One region of the Roseateles agri genome, then DNA from elsewhere that is predicted to be linked to it. Evidence: riboswitches for the same ligand, from Rfam matches in the RefSeq annotation. Region 1 holds a riboswitch; each other region holds the start of a gene.
What was found. Region 1 has a riboswitch for thiamine pyrophosphate ahead of thiM (hydroxyethylthiazole kinase). Riboswitches for the same ligand answer to the same signal wherever they lie in the genome.
Positions count from the first base shown of each region.

Region 2: it holds a riboswitch for thiamine pyrophosphate, as region 1 does, so the genes downstream of both, SNE35_RS00250 (TonB-dependent siderophore receptor) here and thiM (hydroxyethylthiazole kinase) in region 1, are expected to answer to the same signal.
Region 3: it holds a riboswitch for thiamine pyrophosphate, as region 1 does, so the genes downstream of both, thiC (phosphomethylpyrimidine synthase ThiC) here and thiM (hydroxyethylthiazole kinase) in region 1, are expected to answer to the same signal.

Region 1 is NZ_JAXCLA010000010.1:141,272-145,893, reverse strand. Features, by position in the region: gene flgM (flagellar biosynthesis anti-sigma factor FlgM) at 34-366, shown strand; gene SNE35_RS27855 (hypothetical protein) at 396-788, shown strand; gene SNE35_RS27850 (tetratricopeptide repeat protein) at 925-2,118, shown strand; gene SNE35_RS27845 (PEP-CTERM sorting domain-containing protein) at 2,111-2,929, opposite strand; TPP riboswitch at 3,020-3,137, shown strand; gene thiM (hydroxyethylthiazole kinase) at 3,195-4,034, shown strand; gene thiE (thiamine phosphate synthase) at 4,027-4,622, shown strand, end outside.
Region 2 is NZ_JAXCLA010000001.1:57,471-62,092, reverse strand. Features, by position in the region: tRNA gene SNE35_RS00255 (tRNA-Asn) at 42-117, opposite strand; gene SNE35_RS00250 (TonB-dependent siderophore receptor) at 154-2,292, opposite strand; TPP riboswitch at 2,368-2,464, opposite strand; gene SNE35_RS00245 (NAD(P)/FAD-dependent oxidoreductase) at 2,567-3,679, opposite strand; gene fdxA (ferredoxin FdxA) at 3,735-4,058, opposite strand; gene cobA (uroporphyrinogen-III C-methyltransferase) at 4,122-4,622, opposite strand, start outside.
Region 3 is NZ_JAXCLA010000001.1:83,450-88,071, reverse strand. Features, by position in the region: gene SNE35_RS00385 (MFS transporter) at 1-625, opposite strand, end outside; gene SNE35_RS00380 (TetR/AcrR family transcriptional regulator) at 736-1,341, shown strand; TPP riboswitch at 1,382-1,489, shown strand; gene thiC (phosphomethylpyrimidine synthase ThiC) at 1,570-3,435, shown strand; gene SNE35_RS00370 (FAD-dependent oxidoreductase) at 3,435-4,439, shown strand; gene thiS (sulfur carrier protein ThiS) at 4,436-4,622, shown strand, end outside.

The sequences.
Region 1 (4,622 bases):
ATGGGCGAACAGCCCCGCACCACGGAGAACAGCATGAAGATCGGAACCAGCCACGAATCGGCAGCAGCGGCAGTCAATGCCGAAAAGCCTGCCAGCGCCAAGGCCGGCCGCTCGGCCGGAGCGACCGGCGCGACGGCCACAGCCTCGACGCCCGCGGAGCCGGAAGCCAGCGCACAACTGGAACTGTCCCCGACGGCGACCAGCCTGATGGCCGCCTCGGACGACGGCAGCTTCGATGCCGCCAAGGTCGCCCGCATTTCCCAGGCGATTGCCGACGGCAAATTCACCATCAACGCGGATGCGATCGCCGGCAAGATGATTTCCAACGCCCAGGAACTGCTGAGCCGCGGGAACTCCTCGCACTGATTGATCCAACCCTCAACGACGTCCTAGCCATGGCCTTCGAGCAGCAAGCCGCCGATATCCCTCAGAAGCTGGAGCAACCACTGCTCGCCGTCGAGGGCTGCCTGAACCTGCTCGGCGAGGCGCTGATGAGTCGCGACAGTGCGGCCATCGAGGCCCATGCCGTCCAGTTGCAGAAGGCACTGGCGGCGGCGATCGGAAGCTTCGGCGAAGCCGCGCGCACCGGCGGCGTGCCCCCCGGCCTGCGCCAGCGCTTGGCCCAGGCCGGCGGCCGCGTGGCGGCCCAGCGCGAGTCTCTGGCCCGCGCCACCGCCTCGCTGGATCGCGCCATCGACGTGCTGATGCCCGGCGTCCCGACCGGCCTCTACTCGGCCATGGGCAAGGCCGAGCGCCGCTCGGCCTTCGGCGGCGGCATCCAGGCCTGAGCGCGTAAATAAGGCCGGGCTGAACAGAGACTTAAGACCCGGTGACGACGAAGGCCCTGCGGGGCCTTTTTCATGGCTGGCAGCAGTACAGTGCGCCCTTGAAGCACCGCCCCGGTGCCCGCAGCTGATGGATGCCATGAATCACTCCACCTCCTTCCTGTCTTTTGCCTGGCGCGCCTTGCTGGCCCTGGGCCTGGCGATGCTGGCGCTGGGCGCGCACGCCGACCCCAAGGACGACATCAAGGCCGACATGGTCGCCGGCCGCTGGCCGCAGGCCGAGGAGCGGCTGACCGAGGTGCTGAAGAAGCACCCGGACAACGCGCTTGCCTTCTACTGGTACGCCCAGGTGCTGGAGAAGCAGGGCAAGACCTCGGAAGCCCGCGACGCGCTGGCCAATGCCGAGCGCCTGGCGCCTAATGAGCGCTTTGCCGGCAACCGCGAGCAGCTGGCGCAGATGAAGGCGCGGCTGGGTGTGGGTGCCCCGACCATCACGGCGGCGGCCGAGACGCCGGCTGTTGTGGCGCCTTCAGTGGTTCCGGCGCCGGAGCCGCGGCGCGAGCCTGTACCTGAACCCGAGCACCGCAGCGGCGGCATGTTCTGGGTCTTCGTGGCGGCCGGCGTGCTGTTGGTCGTGCTGGTGATGGTGTCGCGCCGCTCGGGCAGCGCCGGGCTGAAGCAGGAGCGCGAGCGCTGGGCCAGCGAGCTGAACGACGCGAGCAAGGACCTGGCCGACGCCCAGCTCGTCAGCGATGCCAACCCCGCGCTCAGCGAAGCGCAGCGCCTGAGCAACTACGACCGCATCCGCCTGGTGAAGAGCGACCTGAGCGCGCATCAGTCCAGCCTGGCCTCGCGCAGCGACTTCGGCCCCACGCAGGCGCTGGTGCTGCGTGCCCGCGATCTGGCGGCCGAGCTGCGCGGCGAGGAACGCCCGAGCGAGCGCCTGCGCCGTGAGCAGCAGGAGCAACTGGACCGCGAGGCCCAGGTCGCCGCGGCGCGCGGGCAAGGGCAGGGCTATGGACCGGGTTACGGCCCCGGCTACGGCCAGCCCACGGCCGGCGGCAGCCTGCTGCGCGACGCCGCGATGATCGGCGGCGGCGCGGTGCTCGGCTCCATCCTGGCAGGTAGTGCCTCGGCCCATGAGCGCCGTGACGACCGCGGCAGTGCCTTCGGCGGCGGCTCGGGCTCGCTGCACGAGGTGGACGACGACCAGCGCTTCGGCCGCAACGACGGTGGCGGCATCGATGTCGGCGGCTCCGACGCCGGCTTCGACTTCGGCGGCAGCGACAGTGGCAGCGACGTCGGTGGCGGCGGCAGCGACGATTTCAGCTGAAGTCGCGGCCTGAAGCGCCGCCGCGGCGGCGCACTGCCAGCGCGACGCCGCCCAGCGCCAGCAGCGCCCACGGCGCCGGCTCCGGCACGGTGCTGATGGCCGCATAGCCCAGCAGGAAGCTGGCCCCGGCGGACGTCGTGTTGTCGCCGAGGAAGAGGAAGTTCGGCGTCCGGTAGGCGTTGGCGCCGGTGCCGGTGTAGCTCGAATAGTCGTGCAGCGCGCTGGACAGCACCGGCAGGCCGTTGACCAGCAGCTGGTAGCTGTCGCCTTGCACCTCCAGCTCCCAGCGATGGTTCGGCGCAAAAGCCGCGGCCACCAGCGCCGGGTCGCTGGTGCTCTCGCCGGCAACGAAGCTGTTGTCGACCAGGTTCTGCGCAAAGATACGGTCGCTCTGGAAGCCGATCTCCACGCCCTTGCGGTCGCTGCCGATCAGCGTCGCCGAGAAACCGGCGCGGTTGGCGTTGCCGCTGTGGTCCTCGCTGTACAGCACCATGTCGAAGCTGAGCGTGTAGCCGGCCGTGGCATCGAGCACCGGGAAGGCCGCGTTCACCGGCGGCAGCGCGCCGTTCAGCGCCAGCAGCGCCGGATAGTTGGACCAGCCCGCGATCGCCGCATTGCCGGCCGACGGCTTCACTTGCGCGCCGCTGCTGCCGTAGCTGGCGCTGGCGCCGATCAGCGATCCGTCGAGCCAGCCCGTTAGCGCCGGATTCGTCGGGCCGGTGGCGGGGTTGTAGAGCACCTGCGCCGTGGCCGCGGGCAGGCCGGCGAAGAAGCTCAGCGTGACGAGGGCGGTGCGCAGTGGCAGGTTCATCTCGAAGCTCTCCCGGACTGTGAAGAAGGCCGCGGCCATTCTTTCAAACAGACTCATAATCCGCCAGCCCCGCCCGCTACTGCGAGCGGGGCACACCGCTAGGGGTGTCGGCACGACGGGTCAACGAGGACCCGGCGGCGCCGACTGAGAAACACCCTTTGAACCTGACCTGGGTCGTGCCAGCGTAGGGAAGCGACGGCCCCTCATGGCCCAGCCCTCTCTCCGCCCGTGCCGCCCTTTGCTTTGTTGACGAAGGACGATCGCGATGGGCTCGACTTCCAATCTGATCAGCGCCGCGGACCTGTGGGCCGACCTGCAGGCCGTGCGCGCGCAGTCGCCGCTGGTGCACAGCATCACCAATTTCGTGGTGATGAACTACAACGCCAACGCGCTGCTGGCCGTCGGCGCCGCGCCGGTGATGGCGCATGCGCTGGAAGAGGTGCAGGAGATGGCCGGCATCGCGCAAGCGCTGGTGCTGAACATCGGCACCCTGGAGCCCGACTGGGTCCGCGCGATGCAACTGGCGTTGCAGACGGCGCGCGGGCGCGGCATCCCGGTCGTCATCGACCCGGTCGGTGCCGGTGCCACGCGCTACCGCAACGAAGCGCTCGCCGCGCTGATGCAGGCCGGCGCGCCGAGCATCGTGCGCGGCAACGGCTCCGAGATCATGAGCGTGGCGGGCCTCGCGGCGCGCACGCGCGGCGTGGACAGCTCCGCCGCTTCCGGCGAGGCACTGGACGCGGCGCGGGCGCTGGCCCGCGACATCGGCGGCACCGTCTGCGTCAGCGGCGCGGACGATCACGTCGTCGGCGCGCAGGGGCGACACGCGGTGCTGTCCAACGGTCACCCGTGGATGACTCGCATCACCGGCGTCGGCTGCTCGGCCAGCGCGCTGGTCGGCGCCTTCGCCGCGGTGCAGCCCGACCGCTGGCGCGCCACCTTGTCGGCGATGGCCGTGCTGGGTGTCGTCGGCGAGATGGCTGCCGAGCGCACGCAGGCGGCCGGTGCCGGCGTCGGCCGGATGCAGATCGAATTGCTGGACGGCCTGCACCTGCTGGACGAGGCCAGCTTCACCGCGCGGCTGAAGCTGAAGATCCATGGTTGAGCGAATTGATTTGCACAAGCACCTACGGCTGCACCTCGTGACCGACAGCGCGCTCTGCGGCGCGCGGGGCATCGAGGCTGTCGTCGAGGCCGCCGTGCGCGGCGGCGCCACCTGTGTGCAACTGCGCGAGAAGGCGCTGGACAGGCGGCCCTTCGTCGAGCGCGCTCGCGCACTGAAGGCACTGCTCGCGCCGCTGGGCGTGCCGCTGCTGATCAACGACCGCGTGGACGTGGCCCTGGCCTGCGGGGCCGACGGCGTGCACGTCGGCCAGCGCGACATGGCGCCCGAGGACGTGCGGCGCCTGATGCCGCCAGGCAGCATCGTCGGCCTGTCGATCGAGTCCGCCGCGCAGATGATCGCGGCCGAGCGCGCGCCGGTTGACTATTACGGACTGAGCCCCGTGTTCGACACCTCCACCAAGACCGACGCCGCGCCGCCGCTGGGCCTGGCCGGCGTGCGCCGGATCCGTGCGATGACGATGCGGCCGCTGGTGGCCATCGGCGGCATCGGCTTCGAGAACGCAGCCGCCGTGATGGCCGCCGGCGCCGACGGCCTGGCCGTCGTCAGCCTGCTGTGCAAGGCCGCCGA
Region 2 (4,622 bases), on a different contig from region 1:
ATAAAAAGAGAACCCGCGGGCGGGTTCTCTTTTGAGTTCTGTGGCTCCTCGACCTGGGCTCGAACCAGGGACCTACGGATTAACAGTCCGGCGCTCTACCGACTGAGCTATCGAGGAACAGAGCCTTGCATTGTAGCCTGAATTTTTAGGCGTTTACAAGCGGATCTCCAAACTGGCGCGGAAGGTACGCGGGGCCAGCGGGTAGAGGTAGACGTGGTCGTACTGGTAGGGCGACTCGCGCCAGGCGCGGCGGTCGGCTAGGTTGTCGATGCCGGCGCGCCAGACCAGCAACTGGCTGCCCCAGTTCTGCTCGATGCGCGCGCCGAGGTCGAGCCGCGTCCAGCCGGGGATGAAGACGCTGTTGTCGGGCAGCACGGCGCGCCGACCTTCGTAGACGAGGCCACCTTGCAGTTGCACGCCGGGGAGCAGGTCTTGTCGGGCCTGCAGCTTGAGCATCGTCTGCGGCACGTTGACGGGCTGCTGGCCGTTGAGTGTCGGGTCGACGGCGCCGTCTTCGTTGCGCGCGCGCAGGCGCATGACGCTGCCGAGCACGCCGCCGCCGCGCCACTTCAGGTCGGCGGAGGCCTCGATGCCGCGGTGGTGGGCGCGGCCATCGGCCACGGTGGTGCAGGAGCCTGCGTCGCCGGTGCCATCGCAGTTGTCGCGCCAGGCTGGCTGGCGGATGTCGAACACGGCCAGCGACCAGTCCACGGCACGCGTGCCTGCCTTCAGCCCGGCTTCGACCTGCCGGCTCTTCATCGCGGGCAGCGCCTGGCCCCGGTTGGAGTAGATCGGCCGGTTCGGCACAACGTTCGATTCGATGCCTTCGCCCCAGCTCGCATAGGCCATCAGCTCGTGCGAGATCGCGTAGCTGAGGCCCAGCCACGGCGTGGTGAAGGACTGCGGATAGCTGGTCCGCTCGGAGCCGTCGGTGAGGGCGCTCTCGCGGTGCAGCGACGTGTGGCGCAGGCCCAGCCAGGCCTGCCAGTCAGCGCCCAGCTGGATCGAGTCGCGCAGGTAGAGCTCGGTGCTGCGCTCGTCGCGGTTGGTGTTCCCGGCATAGGGCTCGATAGCATCGGGCAGCTGCACCTGGCCGCTCACGTTGCCGGTGCCGACCAGGGTGTAGACCTCGTCGCCGAAGCGGCTCTTGAAGCGGCTGAACAGCACGCCCGCCGTCAGCTCGTGCCGCATGCCTGCCGTGTTGAACTTGCCGCTCAGCGACAGGTCGAGCGCGCTGCTGTCGCGGCGCTCGCCGTCGCTGCGGAAGTCGTAGAGGTCGAAGTCGCCGTTGGGACAGTAGCGGTCGGCGTAGTAGGTGCCGTCGGCGGCTAAGCAGCCGAAGGGGAAGGCGAGGTGGTCGTCGGTGCGCAGGCGTTGCACGCCGGCATGCACCTGCGCGCGCCAGTCTTCGTTCAGCTGTTGGGTGATGCGCAGCGAGCCGGTGCGGCCGTCGAACACGGTGGGCTGCGTCCATGACTGGTTGTTCAGGTTCAGGCGCGGGTCGACGGACTTCGGGTCGGGCACGCGGTCGCCGAGCATGCTGAACGCGGCCTGGTCCGGCTGGCTCTGATGGCTCAGCTCGAACTCGGCCTCGACCAGGGTGCCAGGTCTTGCCTTCCATTCGATCGCGGCGGCGAGCATCTGGCGATGGCCCTCGGCATCGCGCAGCTGCGGATCGAGGTGCGCGGCGCTAGCGTTGACGCGCAGGCCCAGGTCGCTGCTCAGACGCTTGTTCCAGTCGATCGAGGCCTCGACGGTGCCGGGCTGGGTGTAGCCGAGGCTCAACACCGTGCTGTCCACCGCCTGCGGCCGCTTGACGACCAGATTCACCAGCCCGCCCGGCGCACTGGTGCCGGCCTGCATGCCGCTGGTGCCCTTGAGGATCTCGACCGAGGACTTGTTGTCCAGCGGCAGCGCGGTCTCGGCGTTGATCGGCAGGCCGTCGCGCCGGTAGTTGAAGCGGTTGTCGATCGTGAAGCCGCGGATGCTCAGGTAGCTGATGTAGCCCTCGGCGTTGTACGAATCGCCGACGCTGGCGTCGATGGACGCGAGGCCGGCGAGCGCATCGACGCCGAGGTCCTTCAGCCGGTCACTGGACAGCGCGGTGGCCTGCATCGGCAGCTTGGCCAGCGGCACGTCGCCGAAGCCGCCGAGCTGCACCGGCGTGGTGTCGGCCGAGCGGCCGGTGACGGTGATGGCCGGCAGGGCCTGCTGCTGCTCCTGTTGTGCCTGGGCGGCCATGGCGGCGAGCAGGGCGGCAGCGAGTGCGGTACGTGTGAATCGAGTTGCCATCGTGACGAAAAGCGATGGCAGGTCGGCAAGTCATGAGGCCGGAACCGTCAGCGAGAAAGAGGCTGGTGCGACGGCGGCTGATGCTGCTTGCTTCCCTGCGCGAGGATTACCTCAATCAGGTTCAAAGGGACTCTCTCAGTCGGCTTGCCAGCCAACACCCCTAGCGAATGCGCCGCATTGCTGCGGCACGAGGCGAATTCTATCGGCGACCCGAAAGAGAACAAGCCGCTCGATGAGCGGCTTGTCGGGTCAAAACGTCAGATCGACGGTGCCGTCAGTCGAACACAGGCGACTCCACGCCCAGCACCTTGTGCAGCTTCGGGCTCGTCGTCGTGTACTGCAGGTGCACGCGCTTCTCCGGGAAGATGTAGGGCGCGGCGCCGAAGGCGGCCAGCGCGCACTCGTGGAAGCCCGACAGGATCAGCTTCTTCTTGCCCGGGTAGGTGTTCACGTCGCCGACGGCGAAGATGCCCGGCACGTTGGTCTGGAACTTCTCGGTGTCCACGACGATCTGCTTGCGTTCCAGTGCCAGGCCCCATTCGGCGATCGGGCCGAGCTTGGGCGACAGGCCGAAGAAGGCCAGCACTGCATCGCAGGGCACCACGCGGGTCACGCCGTCGGCGCCGGCGACCTTGACGCCGGTCAGCACGCCGTCGTTCTCGACGATGTCGCTCACCTGGCCGACCAGGAACTGCATCTCGTGCTGCTCGCACAGCTCGTGCATCTTGGCGACCGAAGCCGGCGCGGCGCGGAAGCCATCGCGGCGATGCAGCAGGATCACGCTCTCGGCCTTGTGCGGGTTGCCGTCCTTGTTGCCTTCGCAGAAGTTCAGCGCCCAGTCCAGCGCCGAGTCACCACCGCCGACGACCAGCAGGTTCTTGCCGGCGAACTGCGCGGGGCTCTTGACGCGGTAGTGAATCGAGTCGCCTTCGTACTTCTCCACGCCTTCGACCTTCAGCGTGCGCGGCTGGAACGAGCCCACGCCGCCGGCGATGAAGATCGTCTTGGTCACGAAGGTCGTGCCCTTGCTGGTGGCGACGAAGAAGCGGCCGTCGTCCTGCTTCTGGACGGTGGTCACTTCCTGGCCCAGGTGGAAGGTCGCGCCGAAGGGCTCGATCTGCTTGAGCAAGTTGTCGGTCAGTTCCTGGCCGGTGCAGACGGGCACGGCCGGGATGTCGTAGATCGGCTTGTCCGGATACAGCTCGACGCACTGGCCGCCGGGGTGCGGCAGCGAATCGATGATGTGGGCCTTGATCTCGAGCAGGCCGAGTTCGAAGACCTGGAACAGGCCGACCGGGCCCGCGCCGACGATCACGGCATCGGTTTCGATCGGGCCCGCATGTTCACCGGCTGTTTTCAGGACTTCTGCGTTCACTTGAGGTTCCATCTGGGTTGAGCCCGGGGACTGAGCCGGGAGTCAAAAAGGATATGAAAAAAGAGGGTCAGCGGATCAGTTCGGGCAGCTTGCCCGTCTTGTCCTTCCACTCCTCGGCATCGGGCATCGAAGGCTTGCGCTTGGTGATGCTGGGCCATTTCTTGGAGAGGTCGGCGTTCAGCTTGATCATGTGCTGCATGTCGCCGGGCACGTCTTCCTCCGGCATGATCGCGTTGACCGGGCACTCGGGGATGCAGACCGCGCAGTCGATGCATTCGTCCGGGTCGATGGCCAGGAAGTTGGCGCCTTCGCGGAAGCAGTCGACGGGGCAGACATCGACGCAGTCGGTGTACTTGCAGCGGATGCACGATTCGATAACGACGTGTGTCATGGCTCGGTGGTTCTTGTGGAGTGTTGCGGTCGGTGCGCGGGCGAGCGCGCGAAGCCGCGGATTTTAATCGCTCAGGGCTTCTACCAGGGCCAGCGGTGCGGGCATCCGCTCGAATTCGGTGTTATTGGCCAGCGGCCGGGCGCCGGCACCGACGGTGACGACGGTGGGCCGACCCTTGTGCAGCATCGAGGCGGCGCCCAGGCTGGCGACCGCATGGTCGCTCGCCAGCGCGTCCGCGCAGCCGGCCTTGGACACCACGCTCACCGGCGTGTCCGCCGGCCAGCCCGCCTCGATCAGCTTGCGCGACAGGGCGGGCAGCTGCTGGCCGGCCATGTAGAAGACCTCGGTGTCGGCCGTGCGCTGGGCGACCAGTTCGCCGTCCTTGGTCATCGCCGTCGTCAGGCTGACGCTGCGGCCCGTGCCGCGGCGGGTCAGCGGGCGCCGGGTCTGCGCCGCGGCGGCGATGGCCGCGGTGACGCCAGGGACAACCTCCGATTCGATGCCCGCCTCGGCCAGCGCCAGCAGCTCCTCTTCGAGCCGGCCGAACACGCTGGCATCGCCGCC
Region 3 (4,622 bases), on a different contig from region 1:
ACGGCCGGTTGCGCATCAGCAGCCACACCAGGGCCATCACGCCCAGGCAGATGAAGCCCAGCGGGGCCAGCGGCGCGCGCCAGCCCCAGTGCTCGATCATCCAGGCGGCGATCGGCAGGCAGGCGAGCTGGCCGGTGGCGGCGCTGGCCGTCAGCAGGCCCATCACGAGGCCGCGGCGGGTCGCGAACCAGCGGCTGGAGACGACGGCGCCGAGCACCAGCGCCGTCATGCCGCTGCCCACGCCCAGCATCACGCCCCACAGCAGCCAGAGCTGCCACAGCTGCGTGATGCCGGCCGCCATCAGCATGCCGCCGCCGACCAGGGTCAGCGCCGTGCACATCACCGCGCGCATCCCGAAACGGTCCATCAGCACGGCGGCGAACGGGCCCATCAGGCCGAACAGCGCGAAGCGCAGCGCCAGTGCCGACGAGATCTGGCTGGTGCTCCAGCCGAACTCGCTGGCCAGCGGCTGCAACATCGCCCCGGGCAGGCCCAGCGCGGCGGACATGAACAGCATCGTCAGGAAGGTGACGCCGGCAATCACCCAGGCGAAGTGGATGTTGCGGCGTTCCAGCCAGGGCGCGAGGCGGTGCGGGAAGCTCAAGGGCGGAGCGCTGACGGTCATGCTGATGGCCTCAGAAAGTTTTGATGATTGCCGTCATGATAGCAATTTTGATGATGATCACAATTAAAATGTGGGCATCGCATCGATGCGTCACCCCGAGAAGCAGCGCCATGAAAGTCACCAAGGAACAGTCGCAGGCCAACCGCCAGGCCATCGTCGAAGCCGCCTCGCGCCTGTACCGCGAGCGCGGGCTGGAGGGCGTGGGCGTGGCCGAGATCATGCGCGAGGCCGGCTTCACGCACGGCGGTTTCTACGGCCACTTCGACTCCAAGGATGCGCTCGCTGCCGAAGCCGTGGCCCACGCGCTGGCGGCGCCGCTGGCACGCCTGCGCGCCCGGCTCGATCGCGAGCAGGGCGATGCGCGTTCCTACTTCGAGCACTACCTGCGCGCCGAACACCGTGACGCGCCGGGCCTCGGTTGCGCGATGCCCACGCTGGCCGTGGACGCCGCGCGTGCCGCGCCGCCGGTGGCCGAGGCGATCACGCATGGCATCGGCGGCTACCTGAAGGCCTTCGCGGAGCACCGGCCCGACGGCAGCGTCACCGACGAGCCCGGCGCGGCCGACAAGGCCCGCGCGATCCTGACCCTGTCGGCGCTGGTTGGCGGCATGGTGCTGGCGCGCGCGACGCAGGGCAGCGCGCCGCAGCTGTCCGAGGAGATCCTCGAAGTGCTGAAGGGCGAACTGGGCAGCTTCTGGACCGGCTTGGCCGCTTGACCGCCGTCAACGAAGCGCGCAACGCCGCTGCGTATACTGCTGCTTCGCTCCGGGGTGCCCTTGCGAAGGGCTGAGACGCGGCAGAAGCCGCGGACCCGCTGAACTTGATCCGGTTGATACCGGCGTAAGAAGAGCCGTCGTCCTTGGCAGGGCAGCGGACGCTGCCCGCGTCCGCACCACACCCCCGCCCCAGCGCGACCTCCGCCCACGCCGCAATCCGCCGGTGCGGTGCAGGCTCCGGATTCATTCGTTTCCCCAGACGAACCGGAAGCCACGATGACGACTACGCCGCAACTCCAGACCGGGCCGCTGCCCGCATCCACCAAGATCCACCTGCCCGGCATGCTGCACCCACAGCTGCGCGTGCCGATGCGCGAGATCGCGCTGACCAACGGCGAGCGCATCGCCGTCTACGACGCCACCGGCCCCTACACCGATGCCGCCGCGCAGATCGACGTGCGCCGCGGCCTGCCCGCGCCGCGCGCCGAGTGGGTCGAGCAGCGCGGCGATACCGAGGCCTACACGGGCCGCGCGATCCAGCTGATCGACGACGGCCTGCGCGACCAGGAACAGCAGCTGAAGCTGCGCGAGGTGAGCGCGGGCCTGCAGCGCCAACCGCGCCGCGCCAGGGCCGGCGCCAACGTCACGCAGATGCACTACGCGCGCCGCGGCCTCATCACCGCCGAGATGGAATACGTGGCGATGCGCGAGAACCAGCGGCTCGAATGGATGCGCGAGTACGAGGCCGATGCCGAACGCGAGGCCCGCCTGCGCGGCAACGCGATGGGCGCCAGCATCCCGGCCATCATCACGCCCGAGTTCGTGCGCGAGGAGGTGGCCCGCGGCCGCGCGATCATCCCGGCCAACATCAACCATCCCGAGCTGGAGCCGATGGCGATCGGCCGCAACTTCCTCGTCAAGGTCAACGCCAACATCGGCAACTCGGCCGTGACCTCGTCGATCGAGGAAGAGGTGGACAAGCTGGTCTGGGCCACCCGCTGGGGAGCGGACACGGTGATGGACCTCAGCACCGGCCGCAACATCCACACCACGCGCGACTGGATCGTCCGCAATGCCAGCGTGCCCATCGGCACCGTGCCGATCTACCAGGCGCTGGAGAAGGTCGGCGGCGTGGCCGAGGAGCTGAGCTGGCCGCTGTTCCGCGACACGCTGATCGAGCAGGCGGAGCAGGGCGTCGACTACTTCACCATCCACGCCGGCGTGCGCCTGCCCTTCATCCCGATGACGGTGAAGCGCCGCACCGGCATCGTCTCGCGCGGCGGCTCCATCCTCGCCAAGTGGTGCATCGCCCACCACCGCGAGAACTTCCTCTACGAACACTTCGAAGAGATCTGCGAAATCATGAAGGCCTACGACGTCAGCTTCTCGCTGGGCGACGGCCTGCGCCCCGGCTCGCTGGCCGATGCCAACGACGAGGCCCAGTTCGCCGAGCTGCGCACCCTGGGCGAGCTCACCAAGACCGCGTGGAAGCACGATGTGCAGACGATGATCGAAGGCCCGGGCCACGTGCCGATGCACATGATCCAGGCCAACATGACCGAGCAGCTGAAGCACTGCGACGAGGCGCCGTTCTACACACTCGGCCCGCTGACCACCGACATTGCGCCCGGCTACGACCACATCACCAGCGGCATCGGCGCCGCGATGATCGGCTGGTTCGGCTGCGCGATGCTCTGCTACGTGACGCCCAAGGAACACCTGGGCCTGCCTGACCGCGACGACGTCAAGGCCGGCCTGATCGCCTACCGCATCGCCGCCCACGCGGCCGACGTCGCCAAGGGTCACCCCGGCGCGCGGGCGCGCGACGACGCGCTCTCCAAAGCCCGCTTCGAGTTCCGCTGGACCGACCAGTTCAACCTGGGCCTTGATCCCGACACGGCGCGCGAGTTCCACGACGAGACCCTGCCCAAGGACAGCGCCAAGGTCGCGCACTTCTGCTCGATGTGCGGGCCGAAGTTCTGCTCGATGAAGATCACGCAGGACGTGCGCGAGTACAGCGCGGCGATGGAGGCGAAGAGCGCGGAGTTCCGCGCGCAGGGCAGCGAGCTGTACGTGCCGATCAAGGTGGCTTGATGGCCCGCGTTGCCATCGCAGGCGCCGGCCTCACCGGCCGCCTGTTCGCCTGGGCGCTGGCGCGCGAGGGTCACAGCGTCAGCGTCTTCGATCCCGCCCCGGATGCGGGGGCCCGCGGCGCGGCGGCGTTCACGGCCGCCGGCATGCTGAGCCCGCTGGCCGAGCTGGAGTCCACCGATGCGGACGTGGCCGCGCTGGGATGGACCTCGCTGCGCCTGTGGCCGGCCATCGCGCCGGAACAGTTGCGGCGCGATGGCAGCCTGCTGCTGGCGCACCGCAGCGATCTCGGTGCGGCACAGCGCGTGCTGGCGCGCATCGGCCGCTTCGAGATGCTGGACCGCGCCGCGCTGCAGGCGCTGGAGCCGGCATTGGCGCCTGGGCTGCTCGGCTGGCACCTGCCCGGCGAGGGCAGCATCGACGCGCCCGCGGCGCTGGCGCATCTCGCCAGGGCGCCGGCCGAATGGTGCTGGGGCCAGCGCGTCGAATCGATCGAGCCGGGCCGCCTGCATCTGGCCGATGGCCGCACGGTCGTGGCCGACTGGGCCATCGACGCGCGGGGCCTGGGCGCGAGCTGGCCGCTGCGCGGCGTGCGCGGCGAGATCGTCACGCTGGACCTGCCCGGCGGCCACGGCCTGCAGCGGCCGCTCCGCCTGCTGCATCCGCGCCAGCCGGTCTACCTGGTGCCGCGCGGGCCGGAGCGCCTGCTGGTCGGCGCCAGCGAGATCGAGAGCGAGGACCGCAGCGCGATGAGCCTGCGCTCGGCCGTCGAGCTGATGGCTGCGGCGCACAGCGTGCTGCCCGCGCTGGCCGAAGCCCGCATCGCGCTGCTCGATGTCAACCTGCGCCCGGCCCTGCCTGACAACCGGCCGCTGGCGCATTGCGAACCCGGCCTGCTGACGCTGAACGGCCTATACCGCCATGGCTGGCTGCTGGCCCCGGCGCTGGTGCAGCAGCTGCTGCGCGAAAGCGGACTGGGCGCATTGCCCGAGGAGACCCACGCATGATCGAGATCCGACTCGACGACGAAGCCCGGCAGCTCCCTGCCGGCACCACCCTGGCCGCGCTGCTGGAATCGCTCGAGCGCCCGCCCGCCAGCGTTGCCACCGCCATCAACGGCAGCTTCATCCCGCGCGAGCGCCGCGCCGCCACCGTGCTTGGCGCGGGCGACCAGGTGCTGCTCTTCAAAC